Regions from separate parts of the Cryocola sp. 340MFSha3.1 genome, predicted to be linked through region 2. Evidence: predicted binding sites of a transcription regulator. Region 2 holds the regulator's gene; the other holds the start of a gene.
The links. The regulator HrcA, encoded in region 2, represses chaperone genes, less so after heat shock. The targets are predictions, from matches to a motif close to TTNGCACTCGNNNNNNNCGAGTGCNAA.
Positions count from the first base shown of each region.

Region 1: groES (co-chaperone GroES) is a predicted target of HrcA. The motif match lies at 4,903-4,929, and genes of this name have one in related genera.

Region 1 is NZ_KB911088.1:919,462-929,987, reverse strand. It holds gene H284_RS0115545 (MalY/PatB family protein) at 1-120, shown strand, start outside; gene H284_RS0115540 (ABC-F family ATP-binding cassette domain-containing protein) at 104-1,792, opposite strand; gene guaB (IMP dehydrogenase) at 1,892-3,394, opposite strand; gene rarD (EamA family transporter RarD) at 3,492-4,433, opposite strand; gene groES (co-chaperone GroES) at 4,516-4,812, opposite strand; gene H284_RS0115520 (class I SAM-dependent methyltransferase) at 4,968-6,155, shown strand; gene H284_RS0115515 (DUF4190 domain-containing protein) at 6,188-6,802, opposite strand; gene tsaD (tRNA (adenosine(37)-N6)-threonylcarbamoyltransferase complex transferase subunit TsaD) at 6,925-8,028, opposite strand; gene rimI (ribosomal protein S18-alanine N-acetyltransferase) at 8,025-8,525, opposite strand; gene tsaB (tRNA (adenosine(37)-N6)-threonylcarbamoyltransferase complex dimerization subunit type 1 TsaB) at 8,522-9,142, opposite strand; gene tsaE (tRNA (adenosine(37)-N6)-threonylcarbamoyltransferase complex ATPase subunit type 1 TsaE) at 9,152-9,685, opposite strand; gene alr (alanine racemase) at 9,682-10,526, opposite strand, start outside.
Region 2 is NZ_KB911087.1:187,218-197,743, forward strand. It holds gene H284_RS0100945 (PhoH family protein) at 1-339, opposite strand, end outside; gene H284_RS0100950 (histidine triad nucleotide-binding protein) at 329-697, opposite strand; gene H284_RS0100955 (16S rRNA (uracil(1498)-N(3))-methyltransferase) at 850-1,578, opposite strand; gene dnaJ (molecular chaperone DnaJ) at 1,585-2,700, opposite strand; gene hrcA (heat-inducible transcriptional repressor HrcA) at 2,758-3,780, opposite strand; gene H284_RS0100970 (DUF4870 domain-containing protein) at 3,941-4,453, shown strand; gene H284_RS0100975 (DUF4870 domain-containing protein) at 4,581-4,964, shown strand; gene hemW (radical SAM family heme chaperone HemW) at 4,979-6,214, opposite strand; gene H284_RS0100985 (DUF1990 domain-containing protein) at 6,214-6,879, opposite strand; gene H284_RS20625 (KAP family P-loop NTPase fold protein) at 6,943-9,324, shown strand; gene lepA (translation elongation factor 4) at 9,497-10,526, opposite strand, start outside.

The DNA.
Region 1 (10,526 bases), on a different contig from region 2:
AATCCCGGCATCGAGTTCGGTGCGCCCGGCGCCGGTTTCATCCGCCTCAACCTGGCGTGCTCTCCGGAGGTCCTCACCGAGGCGATCGACCGGATCGCCGAGCTCAGCGCGCGCGGCTGACCCGCCGCTCGTCCCACACCGGCTCGTCGGTCTCGTAGACCGCCCCGTCGGAACCGAACACCAGGAAGCGGTCGAACCCGCGAGCGAACCAGCGGTCGTGCGTGACCGCGATCACCGTGCCCTCGAAGCCGGCGAGGCCCTCCTCGAGCGCCTCGGCCGAGACCAGGTCGAGGTTGTCGGTCGGCTCGTCGAGCAGCAGCAGCGTCGCACCGGAGAGTTCGAGCAGCAGGATCTGCAGCCGCGCCTGCTGGCCGCCCGACAGCGAGTCGAACGTCTGCTCGGCGGCACCGGCGAGACCATACCGATCGAGGACCCGGCTCGCGGCCTCCCGGGGCATCCCATCGCGGCGTTCGTCTCCGCGATGCAGGATCTCCAGCAGCGTCCGTCCGACCAGTTCGGGATGCTCGTGAGCCTGCGCGAACAGACCGGGAGCGACGCGGGCGCCGAGTTTGGCGTTGCCCGTATGCGGGACGGGAGCGCCTGCGTTCTCCGCCGCGGCGAGATGCCCGGCCGACGGGTCCGGATCCGTGCCGCCGGCCGCGAGCAGCCGGAGGAAGTGCGACTTCCCAGACCCGTTCGAGCCGAGCACCGCGACGCGCTCACCGAACCAGACCTCGGCGTCGAACGGCCGCATGAGCCCGGTCAGTTCGAGATCTGTGCATTCGAGCACGCGACGGCCGGTGCGTGCGCCGGTCAAGCGCATCCGGACGTTCTGTTCGCGCGGCACCGCCTGCGGCGGACCGGCCGTCTCGAAGCGGGCGAGCCGGGTCTGTGCGGCCTGGTAGGCGTTCGCGAGGTCGCTGTTGTACTTGGCTTTCTCCTTGAAGCGCAGCACGAGCGCCTTCAGCTTCGCGTGCTCCTCATCCCACCGGCGGCGAAGCTCCTCGAGCCGCTCCATGCGCTCGCGCCGGGCGTCGTGGTAGCCGGCGAAACCTCCCCCGTGCGTCCACGTCGTGTTGCCGGCGGCCCCCAGCTCCAGCGTGATGATGCGGTCGGCCGCATTGGCGAGCAGCTCGCGGTCGTGCGAGACGACCAGCACCGTCTTGTGCGTCGCCCGGAGCTGCTCCTCCAGCCAGCGCTTGGCCGGCACGTCGAGGTAGTTGTCCGGCTCGTCGAGCAGCAGCACCTGTTCCGGACCGCGCAGCAGCGCCTCCAGCACCAACCTCTTCTGCTCTCCGCCCGACAGGGTCCGGACCGCGCGGTATCGGGCACGCTCGAACGGGACCCCGAGCGCGGCGACCGTGCACTGGTCCCAGACGACCTCCTGCTCGTATCCGCCCGCGTCGGCGTACTCGGCAAGCGCGTTCGCATATCGCAGCTGTGTGTCGGTCTCGTCGCGCTCGATGATGGCGTTCTCGGCCGCCTCCAGCGCTTCGGCCGCGGCCTTCACCGCCTTCGGAGCCACTCCCACCAGCAGGTCGTTCACCGTCCGGTCGTCGCGGACGTGTCCGACGAACTGGTCCATCACCGCGAGGCCGCCGTCGATGACGACGCCGCCCGCGTCGGGCCGGAGTTCACCCCGGATGATGCGCAGCAGGGTCGACTTGCCCGCGCCGTTCGCGCCGATCAGAGCGCCGACGCGCCCATCCCCGACCCGGAACGAGACGTCGTCGAGCAGCGGCCGGCCGTCGGCGAGCGTGTAGGAGACGCCGGAGACGTCGATGTGGCTCATGGAGTGATCCTGATCTGGGAGGCGGGCAAAGCCTTCCAGACTAAACGAAACCGCCGCCCGAGGGAACGGGCGGCGGTTTCTCAGACCGGGATCTGCGCGTCAGCGACGGTAGTTCGGAGCCTCCACGACCATCTGCACGTCGTGCGGGTGCGACTCCTTGAGCCCCGCCGCGGTGATGCGCACGAACTTGCCGTTCTGCTTGAGCTCCGGGATGGTGCGGGCGCCGACGTAGAACATCGACTGCCGCAGTCCGCCGACGAGCTGGTAGGCGACGGCGGAGAGCGGGCCGCGGAACGGCACCTGACCCTCGATGCCCTCGGCGATCAGCTGCTCGTCGCTCGGCACATCCGCCTGGAAGTAGCGGTCACGCGAGTAGGAGGTCTTCTTGCCGCGCGTCTGCAGAGCGCCGAGCGACCCCATCCCGCGGTAGTTCTTGAACTGCTTGCCGTTGACGAACACGAGCTCGCCCGGCGACTCGGAGGTGCCGGCCAGCAGCGATCCGAGCATGACGCTGTCCGCACCGGCGACGAGCGCCTTCGCGATGTCGCCCGAATACTGGAGGCCGCCGTCGGCGATGAGCGGGACGTTGGCCTCGCGCGCCGCGAGCGACGCCTCGTAGACCGCGGTCACCTGGGGCACACCCACACCGGCGACGACGCGCGTGGTGCAGATGGAGCCAGGGCCGACACCGACCTTGATGGCGTCGGCGCCCGCGTCGATGAGCGCCTGCGCGCCCGAACGGGTGGCGACGTTGCCGCCGATGACGTCGACGTGCGACGCGCGGGGCTCGGCCTTGAGGCGGCGGATGATGTCGAGAACGCCGGCGCTGTCGCCGTTGGCGGTGTCGACGACGATCACGTCGACGCCCGCGTCGACCAGGGTCATCGCGCGCTGCCAGGCGTCGCCGAAGAAGCCGATCGCGGCGCCGACACGGAGCCGGCCCTCGTCGTCCTTCGTGGCGTCGGGGTACTTCTCGCTCTTGTCGAAGTCCTTCACCGTGATGAGGCCGCCGAGCTTGCCGTCGGCGTCCACCAGGGGGAGCTTCTCGATCTTGTGCTCGGCGAAGATGGCGACGGCCGCGTCCGGGTCGATGCCGATCGGAGCCGTGATCAGTGGCTGACGGGTCATGACGTCGCGGACCTTGGTGGTCGACCGCTCGAACGGCGACACGAAACGCATGTCGCGGTTGGTGATGATGCCGACGAGGGTGCCGTCCGGCTCGACGACGGGGAGACCGCTGACGCGGAACTGGCCGCACAGTGCGTCGACCTCTTCGACGGTCGCGTCCGGGGTCGTGGTCACCGGGTTGGTGATCATGCCCGACTCGGACCGCTTGACCTTGTCGACGTGCGCCGCCTGGTCCTCGATCGAGAGGTTGCGGTGGATGATGCCGATGCCGCCCTGGCGCGCCATGGCGACGGCCATGCGCGACTCGGTGACGGTGTCCATGGCGCTCGAGAGCAGCGGAGTCGCCATCGAGATGCGCTTGGTCAAGCGGGTGGACGTGTCCGCCTCACTCGGGATGACGTCGGTATGCCCGGGGAGGAGCATGACGTCGTCGTAGGTCAAACCGATGAAACCGAACGGATCCGCCTGATCCATCTCACCCCTTCAAAGATGCATCCCGTGTGAGGACGCGCGACTGTGGATGCTCAATGGTAACGGCAGAATCTGGACGGATATTCCGGCCGCTTCGCGGTCAGTCCACCGGGGCCAGGTCGAGCTCCGCCGCCCGCTTGCCCTGTCGCGCGGCGACGATCATGTCGATGCTCAGGATGAGCAGCGCGAGCCAGACGATCGCGAAGCCGACCCAGCGCTCCGGCGGCATCGCCTCGTGCAGCACGGCGACGCCGACGATGAACTGGATGAACGGAGCGAAGTACTGGATGAAGCCCATGTAGACGAGCGGGAGGCGACGGGATGCCGCGGCGAAGAACAGCAGCGGGACGGCCGTGATGACGCCGGCGCCGACGAGCAGAACGGTGTGCCACACGCCCGCGGTGCCGATGGTGAGCCCGGCGGTGACGCCGACGACGACGAGCTGGATGATGGCCACCGGGGTCAGCCACATCGTCTCGAGGGTGAGACCGGAGAGCGCATCCACCCGGTTGCCCACGCGCTTCTTGATCAGCCCGTACAGGCCGAACGAGAAGGCGAGGATGAGGGCGATCCACGGCATCGAGCCGTAGCCGACGGCGAGGACGATGACGGCGACGACGCTCACGCCGACGGCGACCCACTGGGCGACGCGCAGCTTCTCGCGCTGGACGACGACGCCGAGGAACACCGTGACGATCGGGTTGATGAAGTAACCGAGGGCCGCCTCGACGACGTGGCCGTTCACCGTCGCCAGCACATACGTCTGCCAGTTGACGTAGATGAGAGCGCCGGCGAGGCCCATCGTGAACAGGACGCGCTTGTCGGTGAGCAGCGCCGTGAACGCGCGCCAGGAGCGGGTCACCGTGAGGGCGATCGCGCAGAACCCGAGAGAGAAGATCACGCGCCAGCCGACGATCTCCCAGGCCGAGGCGGGCGCGAGCGCCAGGAAGTAGATCGGGAGGATGCCCCACAGGACGTACGCGGAGACCGCGTAGACGAGTCCGGATGTGCGGTGGGAGCTGAGGTCGTCGGAGGATGCCACTCGTCCGACTCTACCTGCGACCGCAGACACCACGACGGCCCGGATGCTCAGAGCATCCGGGCCGTCGAGAAGAGGGGGTGCGTCAGCGGACGACGACCGCGAGCACGTCGCGGGCCGACAGGACGAGGTAGTCCTCGCCGCCGAACTTCACCTCGGTGCCGCCGTACTTCGAGTAGATGACCTTGTCGCCGACGGCGACATCGAGCGGGATGCGGTTGCCGTTGTCGTCGATGCGACCAGGGCCCACCGCGACGACCTCGCCCTCCTGCGGCTTCTCCTTGGCGGTGTCGGGGATGACCAGACCGGAAGCAGTGGTCTGCTCAGCCTCGACCTGCTTGATGACGATGCGATCCTCGAGCGGCTTGATGGAGACCGACACGTTGACCCCTTTCCTGTGAAGAACAGTGTCTCTACTAAGACTGATTAGCAAACTCGCACTGAGAGTGCTAACACGAGTCTAGGGGGTGCGTTAGCAGTCACGCAACGTGAGTGCCAGACCGGGCGGGGCGGCACGTCCAGGGTAGCGTTGAGCGCATGGAACGCTCCGAGCTGGTCGCCCTCCTGAGCCCGGAGGGACTGCGGCTGCTCGACTCCCTTCCGCCCTACGACAGCGAGCGGGACGTGCTCGCGATCGTCAGCGACCTCCGCAAGCAGGGCCACTCCCCCGCGCTGGTCGCGGCCGTTCTCACGCAGTCGAAACTGCGCCGTAAGGCCGTGGCCAAGTTCGGCGACTTCGCGTCGCAGATGCTCTTCACCGAGGCCGGCCTGGAGCAGGCCACCCGGCTGCCGGTCGCCGCGCGGCATGCCGGACGGTTCCGCGCGGCGGGGATCCGCCGTGTCGCCGACCTCGGCTGCGGGATCGGCGGCGACGCTCTCGCCCTCGCCGCCCTCGAGCTGGACGTCCTGGCGATCGAGGCCGACGAGGTCACCGCGGCCATCGCCTCCTTCAACCTGGCCCCGTTCCCCAGCGCTCGGGTCGAGCAGCGGCGGGCGGAAGACGTCGACCTGCGCGAGATCGACGGCGTCTTCCTCGACCCGGCACGACGGACCGCCGGGCACACGCAGACGGAGCGCCTCACCGACCCCGACGACTACACGCCGTCGCTCGGCTTCGCGTACGAGCTCGCCACCGGCCGATCGGTCGGCCTGAAGCTCGGTCCGGGATTCGACCGCGACCTCATCCCCTCGACGGCGGAGGCGCAGTGGGTCTCCGCCGACGGACAGGTCGTCGAGCTGGGCCTCTGGTTCGGAGCGCTGGCCCGGCCCGGCATCCACCGCGCCGCACTCGTGCTCCGCGGCGATCGGGCGGACGAACTGACCGCCGATGCCGACAGTCCCGACGAGGAGGCCGGTCCGCTCGGGGAGTACCTCTACGAGCCGGATGGCGCGGTCATCCGAGCGCGCCTCATCGGCGATCTCACACGCAGGCTGGGCGGCAGGATGCTCTCGGAGCAGATCGCCTACATCACGACCGACCGGCCCGCCGAGACCCCGTTCGCGGCCGGCTTCCGCGTTCTCGAAACGCTCCCGTACGCCGAGAAGGACCTGAAGAAGGCTCTCCGTCAGCGCGGCATCGGCACCCTCGAGATCAAGAAGCGGGGGGTGGATGTGGACCCCGCCGCACTGCGCCGCCGGCTGAGCCTCAACGGCGACCGCCCGGCGACCCTGATCCTCACCAGGGTCGCCGGGCGGCACACGGCGCTGCTCGCCGAACGGCTCTGAGGCCGTCGGCGAACCGCTTCACAGGGCTTTGCTCAGTACGTGCCCTGGTAGTTCGCGATGCTCGCGAAGATGATCGCGAGGAAGATCCAGTAGATGATCGCGATCGCGATGCTCACGAAGCCGAGGATGATGCCGGTGAGCCAGAAGCCCTTGGCCTGCGGCTCCTTGTTGCGGCCGATGAAGCCGAGCACGACCGCCGCGATACCGAACAGGAAGCCGATGCCCCAGGCGATGTTGAGCACGATGCCGAGGATGCCGCCGACGAGCGACAGGATGCTCAGGATCGGCGACTTGGCGGCGGGCTGCCCGTAGGGCTGGGTGTAGCCGGGGGCGGGCTGCCCGTATGCCGGCTGGCCGTACGGCTGCTGGGGCTGGCCCGGCTGCTGGCCGTAGGGCTGCTGGTACTGCTGGCCGTATCCCGGGGCCGGTGGCTGCTGGCCGTATCCCGGCGCGGGCGGCTGCTGACCGTATCCGGGAGCGGGCGGCTGCTGACCGTAGTCCGGAGCCGGCGGCTGCTGACCGTAACCCGGCGCGGGCGGCGGCACGGCCCCCGTGTCGGACGCGGGCGGGGCGGGCGGCGGCGGCGGGACCGATCCGTTCTGCGAGTTCGGGTCCGTCGGTTCGACGGGGGCGTTCGGGTCGGTCATGAGACCCATCTCCTTCGGTGCGGGAAGCTGGTGGTCGGCGCCTCAGCGGAAACGGATTTCCTGAGAGAACGCTGTATCACACCCATCGTGGCAGGGGGTCCGGGAGGGTGTCAACGCACCACTCAGGCGGTGACCTGAATCTCCGTCACCGGGAGCGTGGAGTCCGCCGAGAAGGTGAGCTCGCTCGGGCCGTGACCCGCCATGATCAGCTGCGCCCCCAGCGCCGCGATCATCGCGCCGTTGTCCGTGCACAGCGAAAGAGCCGGGATGCGCAGCGCGACACCGGCTTCGGCCGCCCGCGCGATGGCGAGCTGGCGCACCCGGGCGTTCGCCACGACACCGCCGCCGAGCAGCAGCCGGGGCACGTCGTGATCGCGGCATGCGGCGAGCGCCTTCGTGATCAGCACGTCCGCCACCGCCTCCCGGAACGACGCAGCGACATCGGCGACCGGCACCTCTTCCCCGGCATCCTGACGCTGTTCGACCCAGCGCGCGACCGCGGTCTTGAGTCCGGAGAAGGAGAAGTCGTACCGGTGCTTCTCCAGGTCCTTCGGCCGGGTCAGCCCCCGCGGGAAGCGGATCGCCTTCTGGTCGCCATCCGTGGCGACGCGGTCGATCTGCGGGCCGCCGGGATACGGCAGGCCGAGCACGCGGGCGACCTTGTCGAACGCCTCACCGGCTGCGTCGTCGATGGTCTCGCCGAGCAGCTCGACGTCCGAGACGAGGTCGCGGACGAGCAGCAGGGAGGTGTGGCCGCCCGAGACGAGCAGGGCGATCGTCGGCAGCTCGACGGGATGACCCGGGCCCCCCTGTGCGTCGAGCAGATCGGCGCCGACGTGGCCGACGAGGTGGTTGACGGCATACAGCGGCTTGCCGAGGGAGACGGCGAGCGCCTTCGCCGCGCCGACGCCGACCATGAGCGCACCCGAGAGTCCGGGGCCGCTGGTCACAGCGATGGCGTCGACGTCGGCCAGCTCGATCCCCGCGTCCGCTACGGCGGTGCGCAGCGTCGGTTCCAGGGCCTCCAGATGTGCGCGGGCGGCGACCTCCGGGACGACGCCGCCGTAGCGGGCGTGCTCCTCCATCGACGACGCGATCGTGTTGGCGAGCAGCGTCGTGCCGCGGACGATCCCCACACCGGTCTCGTCGCATGACGTCTCGATGCCGAGCACGAGCGGCTCCTTCACGGACGCCGGATCGAGGCGAGTGGATGCTGCACTGGTCATGCGAGGGTGGTCTCCGGACTGGGGACGGCGAGACGCATCACGATCGCATCCACACCGTCCGGCTGGTAGTACTTCGGGCGCACGCCGATCTCCTCGAAACCGAGGTCGCGGTAGAGGGTCTGGGCGCCCGGGTTGTCGGCGCGCACTTCGAGGAACACCTCGCGGGCGCCGCGTTTCCGCGCCTCGGCGATCAGGGCGAGCATGAGCTGACGTCCCAGCCCGCGGCGGCGAGCGTGCGGGGCGACCGCGATGGTCTGGATGTCGCCCTCCCCTCCCCCGCGCGGGGCGAGGAGTCCGGCATATCCGGCGAGGCGGTCGGGCGACTCCGGTGCGAACGCGACGAGGTAGTAGCCGTGCTCGCCGGCGACTTCCGAGCGCATGGAGCGCTCCGACCACGCGTCGTTCTCGAAGACGCTGCGCTCCAGCTCCATGATCGCCGGCACGTCGGCGGGCTCGGCGCGGCGCAGCTGGTGCACGGTGCGGGCGGGATCGGTCACGCCGTCACCCGCTTCGGCCCGGCGGACGGCGTCACATCCGGCGAGCGCAGGTAGAGCGCGACGTCGGGATCCATGGGCAGCCGGTTCGCGTAGCGCAGCTCGGCGATCAGGCCGAGCCGGCCGGCGGGGACGACGTCGGCGTCGACTCGAGCGACGTCGGGATGCGGCAGCTCGTCCGGCCGGGCGAGGCCCGGCCCGCCGAGGCGGATCGGGAGACCGAAACCGTCGACGCCCGAGTAGGCGGTCCAATACCGTTCCCGGCGCCGGGCATCGGTGACGATCAGCAGCGGACCCTCGTGTCCGGACGCGTACCGGTCGTAGGCGACGGCGTCATGGCTGACGACGGGGACGAGCGGCTTCCCCGCGCCGATCGCGAACGCCTTCGCCGCGGCGATGCCGACCCGGAGTCCCGTGAACGGGCCCGGCCCCATCCCGGCGACGACGCCCGACAGAGCGCGCACCTCGATGCCCGCAACCGTCAGCGCCTCGTCGATCAGGGTGCCGATCACCTCGGCATGGCGCATGGTGTCGGTCTCGATGATCTCCGAGAGCACCCCGCCCTCCCGGTCGACCACGGCGACGCTGGTCCCGGCGGACGTGTCGATGGCGAGCAGCATGCATCCAGCCTAAGCGGGATCGGCGGACGAGGAGCCCGCGGGCGGCGCCCAGCGCGGACCGAACCCGGTCAGCGTGACGGTACGCGGTTCGTCCGTCTCGTCGACCGCATCGGCGTCTACGGCCGCGCCCTCCGCCGCTCCGGTCGGCCGCTCGATCGCGACCTCGAGCCACGACTCGGCGACGCCGTCGAGCATCCCGGCGCCCCACTCCACCACCACGACCGAGCGCGCGAAGTCGATGTCGAGGTCGTCGAGCTCCAGCGCGCTCGACAGGCGGTACGCGTCGACGTGGACGAGCGGCGCGCCGCCGGAGAGACTGGGATGCGTCCGGGCGAGCACGAACGTGGGGCTGGTCACCGGGCCGCGCACGTCCAGCGCTTCGCCGATCCCGCGCGTCAGCGTCGTCTTGCCCGCCCCGAGCGGACCGGACAGGATGACGAGGTCGCCCGCTCGGAGGACGCCAGCGAGATCCCGGCCGAGTTCGTGCATCTCGTCCGCCGTTGCGACCCGCCGGACGGCGGGCACCTGCAGCGCGTCCGTCATCGGCCGCCTCCGGTGTAGCTCCGTCTCAGCCGCCCGCCGAGACGCGTGACGATCTCGTAGTTGATGGTGTCGGCGGCCTCGGCCCAGTCGTCCGCCCCCGGCACGCCGATTGCGGGGTCGCCGAACAGGACGACCTCGTCGCCGACCGCCACGTCCAGGTCGCCGACGTCGACCACGAACTGGTCCATGGCGACGCGCCCGCTGATCCGGAACGTGCGGCCGCCGATCGCGACCGGACCGCGGTTGGACGCGTGACGCGGGATGCCCTCCGCATAGCCGAGGGGGACGAGGACGAGCGTCGTCTCCTTCTCGGTGCGGTACGTGTAGTCGTAGGAGACGCCTGTGCCCGCGGGCACGCGCCGGACGGCGGCCACCCGCCCGCGCAGCGTCATCGCGGGACGCAGCCCGAGCTCGACGGCCGACTCCCGGCCGAAGGGCGACAGCCCGTACACGGCGATGCCGAGGCGGACGAGGTCGAACCGGGACTCCGGCAGCGAGAGGGCGGCCGCACTGGCCGCGATGTGCCGCAGCTCGGGATCGAGTCCGGCGGCGGATGCGCGATCGAGCGCACGTTCGAACGCGGCGATCGCGGCGCGGTCGTCCTCCGGCGACGCGTTGGAGAGGTGCGAGAAGATGCCGCGGACGCGGACGAGACCGGCGACCTCGAGCTCGCGTGCGCGCGTGACCACCGCATCCCACTCGGATTCCGGGACGCCGTTGCGGCTCAGACCGGTCTCGATCTTGAGCTGGACGAAGGCCGGCCGGTCACCGGTGGCTGCGGCCGCTGCGGCCTCCAGCTGGACGCGGGACGAGATACCGAGGTCGAGGTCGGCGCGGACGG
Region 2 (10,526 bases):
CTGGCCGAGCACGTCGGACGGGCTCAGGTTGAGGTCAGTGCCGAGCATCCGGGCGGAGCTCGTCACCTCGGCAGGCGACAGGTCTTGCCCGTTGCGCACCATCTGGAGCAGCTCCTCCACGAGCCGTTGCGCCTCGGCCACCTGGCCGGCGTCGCCGCTCAGGGCGATCTCGTTGCCGCGCACGTGGACGCTGACGAGCGGATACTGCCGTTCCAGCGTGGTGAGCAGGCGATCCTGGGGTCCGAGAAGACGGACCATCTGCACGCCGTCGACGCTCAGGCGCACCTCGGCGCCGTCGCCCGGAGTCGCTCCGGAGGCGGTGGATTCGCTAGAGGGCAAGGCTTCCTTCCTCGAGGCCCGGGCCGTCACCCGGCGCGCTCAGTACGTGTGCGTGGACGTGGAACACGGTCTGACCCGCGCGCTCGCCCGTGTTGAAGACAAGACGGAAATCGCCGTCGCCGAACTCGTCGGCGAGCCGCTTCGCCGTCGCGACCAGTTCGGCCAGCAGCTCGGGGTCGCCGGCCGCCAGCTCGGCGACGTCTCGGTACTGCTCCGTCTTGGGCACGACGAGGAGGTGCACGGGGGCCTTCGGGGCGATGTCGCGGAACGCGATCAGGCGCTCCGAGTCGTACACCACGTCGGCCGGGATCTCGCCCGCGATGATGCGGGAGAAGATCGAACGCTCCGTCTCTGCCATACCCCTATCCTATTCGCCCCCTCCGACGCTCGGCCGAGTCCGTCCCCTTGGCCGTCCGCCCGCCGTCGAGTCCGCAAACTTTGCACACGGAACCCCCTCAGAGCGTGCAAAGTTTGCGGACTCGACGGTGGGGGTGAGTGCGAGGGGTAGGGTCACCAGCGGTGGAGAGACGCGTTGAGGACGGCGAGGGCTGCGGGGCCGGCGGTCGAGGTGCGGAGCACCGTGGAGCCCAGGCGCACGAGTTCGGCGCCCGCGTCGCGGAAGGCGGCCAGCTCTTGCGGCGCGATCCCGCCCTCCGGACCGACGACGAGCACCAGGTCACGGCCGTCCGGCTCGACGGCGGTCAGGGGCTCCGTCGCGTCCGGCTCGAGGACGAGCACCCGCGCCGACGCCGCCAGCGCAGCGATCTGCTTCGTCGTCGCCAGCTCGCCGACCTCGGGCGTCCAGGCCCGGATGGACTGTTTGGCTGCCTCCCGCACGATCGTCGCCCAGCGCTCCCGGCCCTTCGCGACTTTGGTGCCCTCCCAGCGCGAGACCGAACGGGATGCGGCCCACGGCACCACCGCATCCACACCGAGCTCGGTAGCGGCCTGGATCGCGAGCTCATCCCTGTCGCCCTTGGCGAGCGCCTGCACCAGCGTGATCGTCGGGGTCTCGCGCTCGACGCGCGAGACCGACTCGACGTCGATCGTCAGCTCGGTGTTCGTCGAGACGAGCACCTCGCCCGACGCGACGAGCCCGCGTCCGTTGCCGATGAGCACCGACTCCCCCGGTCGCGTGCGGTTCACGGTCGCGGCGTGCTTCGCTTCGGCGCCGGTCAGCGACAGCCGGGAGCCGACCTCGACGTCGTCGAGGTCCTCACGCAGGTAGAGGGACGCCATGACCCGCTAGAGGTTCAGGAACCGGTCGCGCAGCTTCGCGAACAGCCCCTGCTGGAACCGGGCCAGCGACGGCTCCGGACCCTTGTGGGCCGCGGCGAACTTCTTGATCAGGTCCTTCTCCTTGTGGTCGAGCTTCGTCGGAGTGACCACCTGGATGCCGACCCGGAGGTCGCCGCGGCCGGTGCCGCGGAGGTGCGTGATCCCGCGGTCCTTCACCGTGATGATGTCGGCGGACTGCGTGCCGGGCTTGAGCTCGAGCCGGATGTCGCCGTCGAGCGCCTTCACCGTCGCGGTCGTTCCGAGGATCGCATCCGTCATCGACAGCTCCAGCGTGCAGAGCAGGTCGTCGCCGTCGCGGCTGAAGACGTCGTGGTGCTTGACCTTGATCTCGAGGTAGAGGTCGCCGTTGGGGCCGCCGGCCGGGCCGGCCTCGCCGCTGCCCGGCATCTGCAGGCGCAGGCCCGTGTCGACGCCCGCGGGGATGTCGACCGGGACGGTCCGACGCGCGCGCACCCGACCCTGCCCCTGGCAGGTGACGCACGGCGTCGCGATGACGGTGCCGTAGCCGCGGCAGGTGCCGCAGGGGCTCGACGTCATCACGTTGCCGAGCAGCGACCGGACGGAGCGCTGGATGCTGCCGGTGCCGTGGCAGATGTCGCACGTCACCGGCTGCGTGCCCGGCTGGCAGCACGAGCCGTTGCAGGTCTCGCAGACCACGGCCGTGTCGACCTCCAGGTCGCGGTGGGTGCCGAAAATGACCTCGTCGAGGTCGACCTCGACGCGCAACAGGGCGTCCTGTCCGCGCTCCCGGCGGGACCGCGGACCGCGGCTCGCACCGCCGCCTCCGCCGAAGAACGTCTCGAAGATGTCGCTGAAGCCGGCGAAGTCGGCTCCGCCCGCGCCTCCGCCGAAGCCGCCGGAGCCGCCCAGGTCGTACTGCTGCCGTTGCTGCGGGTCGCTGAGCACGTCGTACGCGTGCGTGACGAGCTTGAAGCGCTCCTGCGCCTCGGCGCTGGGATTCACGTCCGGGTGGAGCTCGCGCGCCAGTCGGCGGTACGCCTTCTTGATCTCATCGGGGCTGGCGTCGCGCTCGACGCCGAGGACTTCGTAGTGGTCGGCCACGTGGGGCTGTTCCTTCTTCTTTCGTCGCGTGTGGTGATCGCCGGATGCTGGTGCGGCCTACTGGTCGCCGAGCAGCCGGGAGAGGTAGCGGGCGACCGCGCGGACGGCGGCCATGTTGCCCGAGTAGTCCATGCGGAGCGGTCCGAGGAGCCCGACGCGGGCCACATCCGATCCCGCCGCACTGTAACCGCTGGAGAGCACGGATGCTTCCGTCAGCCCGAAACCGGCGTTCTCGCGGCCGATGCTGACGGCGACGCCGTGCTGGTCGGTGGCCATCTCGTCGAACAGCCGGAGCAGGACGACCTGCTCCTCGATCGCTTCGAGGACCGGGGTGATGGTTCCGGGGAAGTCGAGCTCGGTGCGCACCAGGTTCGCCGCGCCTGCCATGACCAGCTTCTCCTGCCGATTGGCCGCGATCTGGTCGAGGAGTGCGCTCGCCACGGGCTCCACCAGGGCGCGCGTGCGCTCCGTGAGGGCATCGGGCAGTTCGCGCAGCCGCGTGGCGGCCTCCGCCAGGGTCAGCCCCGCCGCCGCGCCGTTGATCGCGCCGCGGATCTCGGCCACATCCTCATCGCTCAGATCGGCCGGGAGCTCGATCACGCGCTGCTCGACGGCGCCGGAATCGGTGATGAGCACGCTCAGCAGGCGGTGCGACGCGAGCGCGACCAGCTCGATGTGCCGGATGCGGGAGCGCGCGACCGACGGATACTGCACCAGCGCGACCTGATTGGTCAGCTGGGAGAGCAGCCGGACGGTCCGCGAGAGTACATCGTCGAGGTCGACCGACTGGCCGAGGAACGTCTCGATCGCGGTGCGCTGGGCCGAGGTGAGCGGACGCATCTCTGCCAGGTGATCGACGAACAGCCGGTAGCCCTTGTCGGTGGGGACGCGCCCGGAGGACGTGTGCGGGGCCGCGATCAGCTCCTCTTCCTCCAGCAGCGCCATGTCGTTGCGGATCGTCGCGGCGGACACACCGAAGGAGTGGCGCTCGACGATGCTCTTCGAACCGACCGGCTCGCGCGACGCCACGTAGTCCTGGACGATGACGCGCAACACTTCGAGGCTGCGTTCCGAGACCATCTCCGCCTCCCGTCGACCGTTTAGCACTCGCTCTTCCTGAGTGCCAATCCTACCGCGTCGAAACGCGGCGCGGATGATTGCTGCCTGTGACACGGCCGCAGTACCGTATGCTCACCGGTTCGACGCACCGTCGCAGCCGATCACGAAAGGGTTCCGCCGAATGACCGACCCGAACCAGCCGACCGACCCTGCGGGTGGGGTCCCCCCGCAGCAGCCCGGCGGCGTTCCGCCCCAGCAGCCCTACTCCAACGTCCCTCCCCAGCAGCCGTACGGCCAGCCCGCCGGGCAGCAGCCGTACGCCGCCGCACCCGCCGCCCCGCTCGACGCCGCGCAGGACAAGCAGTGGGCCGCATTCGCTCACCTCGGCGGCATCCTCTGGATCCTCCCGTCGCTGATCATCTGGCTCGTGTTCAAGGACCGCGGCCGCCTCACCAACCAGGAGGCCAAGGAGGCCCTCAACTGGCAGATCACGTGGATCATCGCCTGGGTGGCCTCGCAGATCATCGGCGTGATCATCGGCAGCTTCACCTACGGGATCGGCTACCTGCTGTTCGGCCTGCTCATCCCGTGGGCGCTGTACATCATCAACCTGGTGTTCTCGATCCTCGGCTTCGTCCGCGTGAACAGCGGAGGCACGTACCGGTACCCGGTGAACTTCCGCTTCATCAAGTAGCTCCAGCCGGGCGGCATTCGGTCCCCAGCCGGGCGTCGGCGCGTTCAGGCTCTTTTCAGCCTGCGCCCCCGCGCCCTAGGCTGGGGGCCGAACACGTCCATCCCCAGCTCTTGAGGAGAACCGCGCCATGTCCGCGACACCCCCGCCGCCGCCACCCCAGCAGCCTTACGGAGGCGGCGCGCAGCAGCTCAGCCCCGCCGACGAGAAGCTCTGGGCGACGCTCGTCCAGATCGGCGGCATCCTGTTCAACTGGATCCCGGCGCTCATCGGCTACCTGGTGCTGAAGGACCGCGGGCCGTTCGTCCGCGCCCACACCGCGACCGCCCTGAACTTCCAGATCACCATCTTCATCGCGTACGTCGTCGGCGGACTGCTCTCGATCGTCTTCATCGGGATCTTCGTCATCCTCGCCGCGTGGGTGCTCAACATCGTGTTCAGCATCATCGCAGCTGTGAAGGCCAACCAGGGCGAGTACTACACGTACCCGATCGCCATCCGGTTCGTCAGCTAGACGCGACGCACCTCTCAGGCGGCCTCGTCCGCCAGCAGCCGCCGCACCACCGCGTCGGCCAGGAGCCGCCCCCGCAGGGTCAGAACGATCGATCCGCGGAGGGCGGCTCTTCCGTCCACCAGACCGTCGGCGATCAGACCGGGCACCTCGTGCCGGCCCGCCTCTCCCAGTTCGGCCGTGCGCAGCCCGTCGCGGATGCGCGAGAGCAGCAGCACCCGCTCCACCCGCCGGGTCTCGGCGTCGAGTGTCTCCCGGCCCGCTGCGGGCGACTCCCCCGCCAGCACGCGCTGTGCGTAGGCCGCGGGGTGCTTCACGTTCCACCAGCGGACGCCGCCGACGTGGCTGTGCGCCCCGGGTCCGACCCCCCACCAGTCGTGGCCGAGCCAGTAGGCGAGATTGTGGCGGGACCGGTGGGATGCGCCGGTCGCCCAGTTGCTGACCTCGTACCACTCGTAGCCGGCGTCGGAGAGGCGCGTGTCCGCCAGCTCGTACATGTCGGCTTCGAGGTCGTCGTCGGGCTCCGGCACCTGCCCGGAGCGGATCTGTCGTGCCAGCTTGGTGCCCTGCTCGACGATCAGCGCGTAGGCGGACAGGTGGTCCGGCTCGCAGGCGAGGGCGGTGTCGAGGCTGCGCGACCAGTCGTCGAGCGACTCCCCCGGCGTCCCATAGATCAGGTCGAGACTGACCTGCAGGCCGGCTTCACGCGCCCAGCCGACCACCAGCGGGATGCGAGCAGGGTCGTGCGTACGCTCCAGCGTCTCCAGCACGTGTGGGACGGCGGACTGCATCCCGAACGACACCCGGGTGAACCCGGCGTCGGCGAGTCGCTGCAGGTCGTCCGCATCCACGGAGTCCGGATTCGCCTCGGTGGTGACCTCGGCGCCGTCGGCCAGACCCCACGCGTCGCGCACGGCGCCGAGCATCGCGGCGAGGTCGCCGGGCGGAAGCAGTGTCGGCGTCCCGCCGCCGAAGAACACCGTCGACACCGTGCGGTCGGGCACGCCGCTCGCGCGCAGGGCATCGGCGGCGAATCCGACCTCACGCACGGCATGACCCGCGTAGTCCGACTGCGAGACTCCGCGGAGCTCGGTCGCCGTGTACGTGTTGAAGTCGCAGTAGCCGCAGCGCACCCGGCAGAACGGCACGTGAAGGTAGACGCCGAAGTCGCGTTCGTGCGCGCCGTCGGCGGCGCTCGCGGGCAGCAGGCCGTCGGCCGGCGCGGGGTCGCCGATGGGGAGGACGCTCGGCATCAGGCAGACCGGACGGGGTGGAGCGCGCGCAGGTACTTCGCCGTGTAGCGGCGCTGGACCATCGCCAGCACCGGCGCGACCAGACGGTAGAACGCGTTGGAGGGCCGCGACAGGGCGCGCAGCACGAACCAGACCGTGCCGTCGTCGCGCTGCTCGACCAAGAACAGCTCCTCGCCGCTCTCGGGATGCCCGTGAAGAGTCCCGTAGGCGAACCCGCGCCGGTGCGGCTCGTCGACGACGTAGACGACGCGGATCGGTGCGGACACGCGGAACGGGCCGAACGGGATCTTGAGCACAGCGGTCATGCCGTTGCGGACGAACGGGGTGCCGTCGTCGGCGAACACGTCCTCCTCCGGACGGTTCTCGCGCATGCGGACGGGCGTGCCGTCCGGACCGAACTCGACGCCCTCGTACTGCACGCCGGTTCCCTCGCGCACATCCGTCACCTGGATCCCGCTGCCCTTCTGCACGCCCCACGCCATGAGCGCGGTCGCCGCGGTCTCGAACCGCTCGTCCCCGCTGCCCAGCCGGATGCTACGCTCCAGCGGCTTGTAGCCCTTCGGCGGGTAGTACAGCAGATCGGCCGCCTGGGTGCCGCCGACCGCCCCGTACGTGACGGGTTGGTCGGTGAACGTCGAGCGGCGCATATATTCATCATCCGCCATGTCGAGCGGGTTCGCGAAACGGGGGTTCGCCAGCCGGAAGGTGTCACAAAGTATCGTGGGCACATGCGCCTGGTAGTCCGCTTAGCAGTTGCTATCTCGGTCTTGTATTTATGTGGTATCGCGATCATCGCGCTTTCCGAATGGGACCATCACTCAGACGGTGCCGTGCATCAATGGATTATCGGCGTGCTGTATGCGAGCAGTCCGTTCGCGCTGGCTCTCATATCCGTGTTAGTCATCGCCGTCGGCTACAGAATCGCGCCGAAGCTCCCTGTCGACCACGCAGAACCAAGTCCTAAAAGACCGCAAGCTTGGGCTGATCAGCCTGTCGACCTCGAAGCCACGGACGATTACGACCGACTTGCGTTCGTGAACTCGCTGGTGCGCGTCCTGAGCGAAGTCCGCGTTAGCCGAGACTCAAGTGTGATTGGTCTCGCCGGCCCGTGGGGTGCCGGAAAGACTTCGGTACTCGTCACTGTTATGAACGAGTTGGCTCGTTCAGGGAAGTCGAGTGAGGCCTGGGCAATTGGCCAGCTGAACCCGTGGCGCTATTCGTCTCTCGATTCCTTGACGGCGGCGTTCTTTGTGCAACTTCGCGCGGCAATCCCGACCGGGCAACGCTGGGACGACTCGCGCGCGGCCCTTGGGAGGCTGCTTGCCTCCTTGGCGCCGTTTGGCTCGCTAACGGCAGCCGCCGGCTTGGACTCATCAAAGGGGCTTGAGGCGCTTGCCCATCAGATGGGAGTCGGCGATTGGTGGCGCACCCAGAGCCAGGCGGAGACAGCGCTCCGCAGGTTAGACACACCAATCTTGATGGTCATCGATGATATAGACAGACTTACGCCCGCCGAGGTATTGGAACTAATGCGGCTAATCCGTCAAGTGGGGCGCCTCCCAAACGTCCACTACCTACTCGCTTACGACGAAACGTCCCTTCTCGATCTCATCGCCGAATCTGGGATCGTTGGAAAGTCAGCTCATCGGGCACGCGAGTATCTCGAAAAGATGGTTCAAGTTCGCGTTGACATGCCGCCGCTGAGGCCGCGACAGCTGAATATGGCGGTGGATAGCGTGCTCGATCCGATAGTTGAGAGCGACCTGACCGGTCGCACCACGCAACGGGGGGCAGAGTTCGCGTTCACTTTCCAGCTATACATGGCGCCCGCGCTGACTACTCCTCGCAAGGTCGAGAGATGGCTGACACACGTTCGACTGCTCTACCCGCCACTCAAGGAGGACGTTGACTTCTTCGATTTTGCAATCATCCGCTGGGCATGCCTGGAATGGCCGCGTCTTGCCGAATTCCTAGTCAGCCATAGATCTCGATTGTTTCCAGACGCCATCTGGTTCGCGGAACATCGTAACGATGACCCGGCGGAAGCGAGTGAATGGTGGAGGGAGCACCTCGACACCGTCGCGGGTTCCCGCGAAGACGGCGAACTCCTGTTCGGAGTCCTGGCGCGAATATTTCCTACCGTAGAGGGTGCCCGGAACGCTCGGGCGGTGAGTTCCAGCTTGGACAGCGTGCGCAATCGACGCGGGATTGGTCACCCAGACTTCTTCGAGCGCTACTTCGCATTGGATGTACCCGTAGAAGAGCTCACCGAACGGGTGCTTGCGACTGGTTTAGAAGAAGTAGTGCTCCACACCGCGGCGCGTGAAGCTATTGAGGCGAGGGCCAAAGTTGAGGCCGCACTGCTCGAACAGTCTTCTCAGATCGCTCCTCGAGTCGAGCGCTGGGTGCAAGAGAACCACTCACGGACACAACCAATCTTGCAGTGGGTCGCGGACAAGTCGCAGCTCGCGGACGACGAGGATCTGCTTTCGAGCAGGCAGACACTCCGTGGGCTCTTGTTCCGTTTGGCGATCGCGGACGATCGAGTTGTCGCGCTCGCGAACGAACTGTGGGACTGCCCGGGAGACCCAGTCGTCGCAGCGCAGCTAACTGCGGATCTACTTTCAGAAGCCAGGCTGAATCAACGGCAACTTGACGACCTCAGGAGTTATGCGAGCGTGCGGATCAGCGATCGCCTGTCCGCAGACGGCCGTCCTGAGCGACTCAGAACTCGCGAGACCCGAAGATTGCTGTGGCTCTGGCTAGCTATCGACCCGCAAGCGTCACGCGAGTGGTACCGCCAGCAAGTCACGTCCGGGGCCTCAGATGTAGTGGACGCACTAGCAGCCCTGGTCGGCTCCGCTCATCCGATAGGCGTGCAGGATCCAGTCTCAAGTCTCACCGGTCTGCCAGATGCGACTATCGAGGCATTCCTAGGGCTCGACTGGTTAGCGACACGAGCTAAGCTCAACCCTCACGAACTTAGCGGACCAAGAATGACCGCCAACGACTTCGATGGCCCTGAGGACACCTGGCAGAACCGCCGGGCTGTGGCTCTCGCAGCACTAGACCAGCTGCGCGGAGCGGCGGAGGACGAGCCGCGTGAATAAGGGCACGGGCGGGCTATTTCGATATTCGTCCCAACTTGGGCGCTCCCGAAGTAAGGGACTCCGTCGTCCAGCAATTTCGGGTGACTCATGTCCCTATTTCCTGGACATTCGCTGGGGTGGGGCCGTCGATCCTGACATCAAAGCCCCTCCTTCACGAATGATTCGGCTCTAGCTACTTCTTGTCCTTCTTCTCCGTGTCGCCGGAGAGCGCCGCGATGAAGGCCTCCTGGGGGACCTCGACGCGGCCCACCATCTTCATGCGCTTCTTGCCCTCCTTCTGCTTCTCGAGGAGCTTGCGCTTGCGGGTGATGTCACCGCCGTAGCACTTGGCAAGAACGTCCTTGCGCATCGCGCGGATGTTCTCGCGCGCGATGATGCGGGCGCCGATGGCGGCCTGGATGGGGACCTCGAACTGCTGGCGCGGGATCAGCTCGCGCAGGCGGGACGCCATCATCGTGCCGTAGGCGTAGGCCTTGTCGCGGTGGACGATGGCGCTGAACGCATCCACCGTCTCTCCCTGCAGCAGGATGTCGACCTTGACGAGGTCGGACTCCTGCTCGCCGAACGGCTCGTAGTCGAGGGAGGCGTAGCCGGCCGTCTTCGACTTCAGCTGGTCGAAGAAGTCGAAGACGATCTCGCCGAGCGGCATCGTGTAGCGGATCTCGACGCGGTCCTCACCGAGGTACTCCATGCCGAGCAGGGAGCCGCGGCGGCTCTGGCAGAGCTCCATGATGACGCCGACGTAGTCCTTCGGCGCGAGGATGGCGGCCTTGACGACCGGCTCCTCCACCTTCTCGATCTTGCCGCCCGGGAACTCGCTCGGGTTGGTCACGGTGACGGTCTTCTTGTCCTCGGTGGTGACCTCGTAGATCACGCTCGGGGCGGTGGTGATGAGGTCGAGGCCGAACTCGCGCGACAGCCGCTCGGTGATGATCTCCAGGTGCAGGAGGCCGAGGAAGCCGCAGCGGAAGCCGAAACCGAGCGCGACCGAGGTCTCCGGTTCGTAGACGAGCGCGGCGTCCGACAGCTTCAGCTTGTCGAGGGCCTCGCGCAGCTCCGGATAGTCGCTGCCGTCGATCGGGTAGAGGCCCGAGAACACCATGGGCTTCGGCTCGGTATAGCCGGGGAGCGCATCGGTGGCGGGCTTCGCGGCGGTCGTGATCGTGTCGCCGACCTTCGACTGGCGGACGTCCTTCACGCCG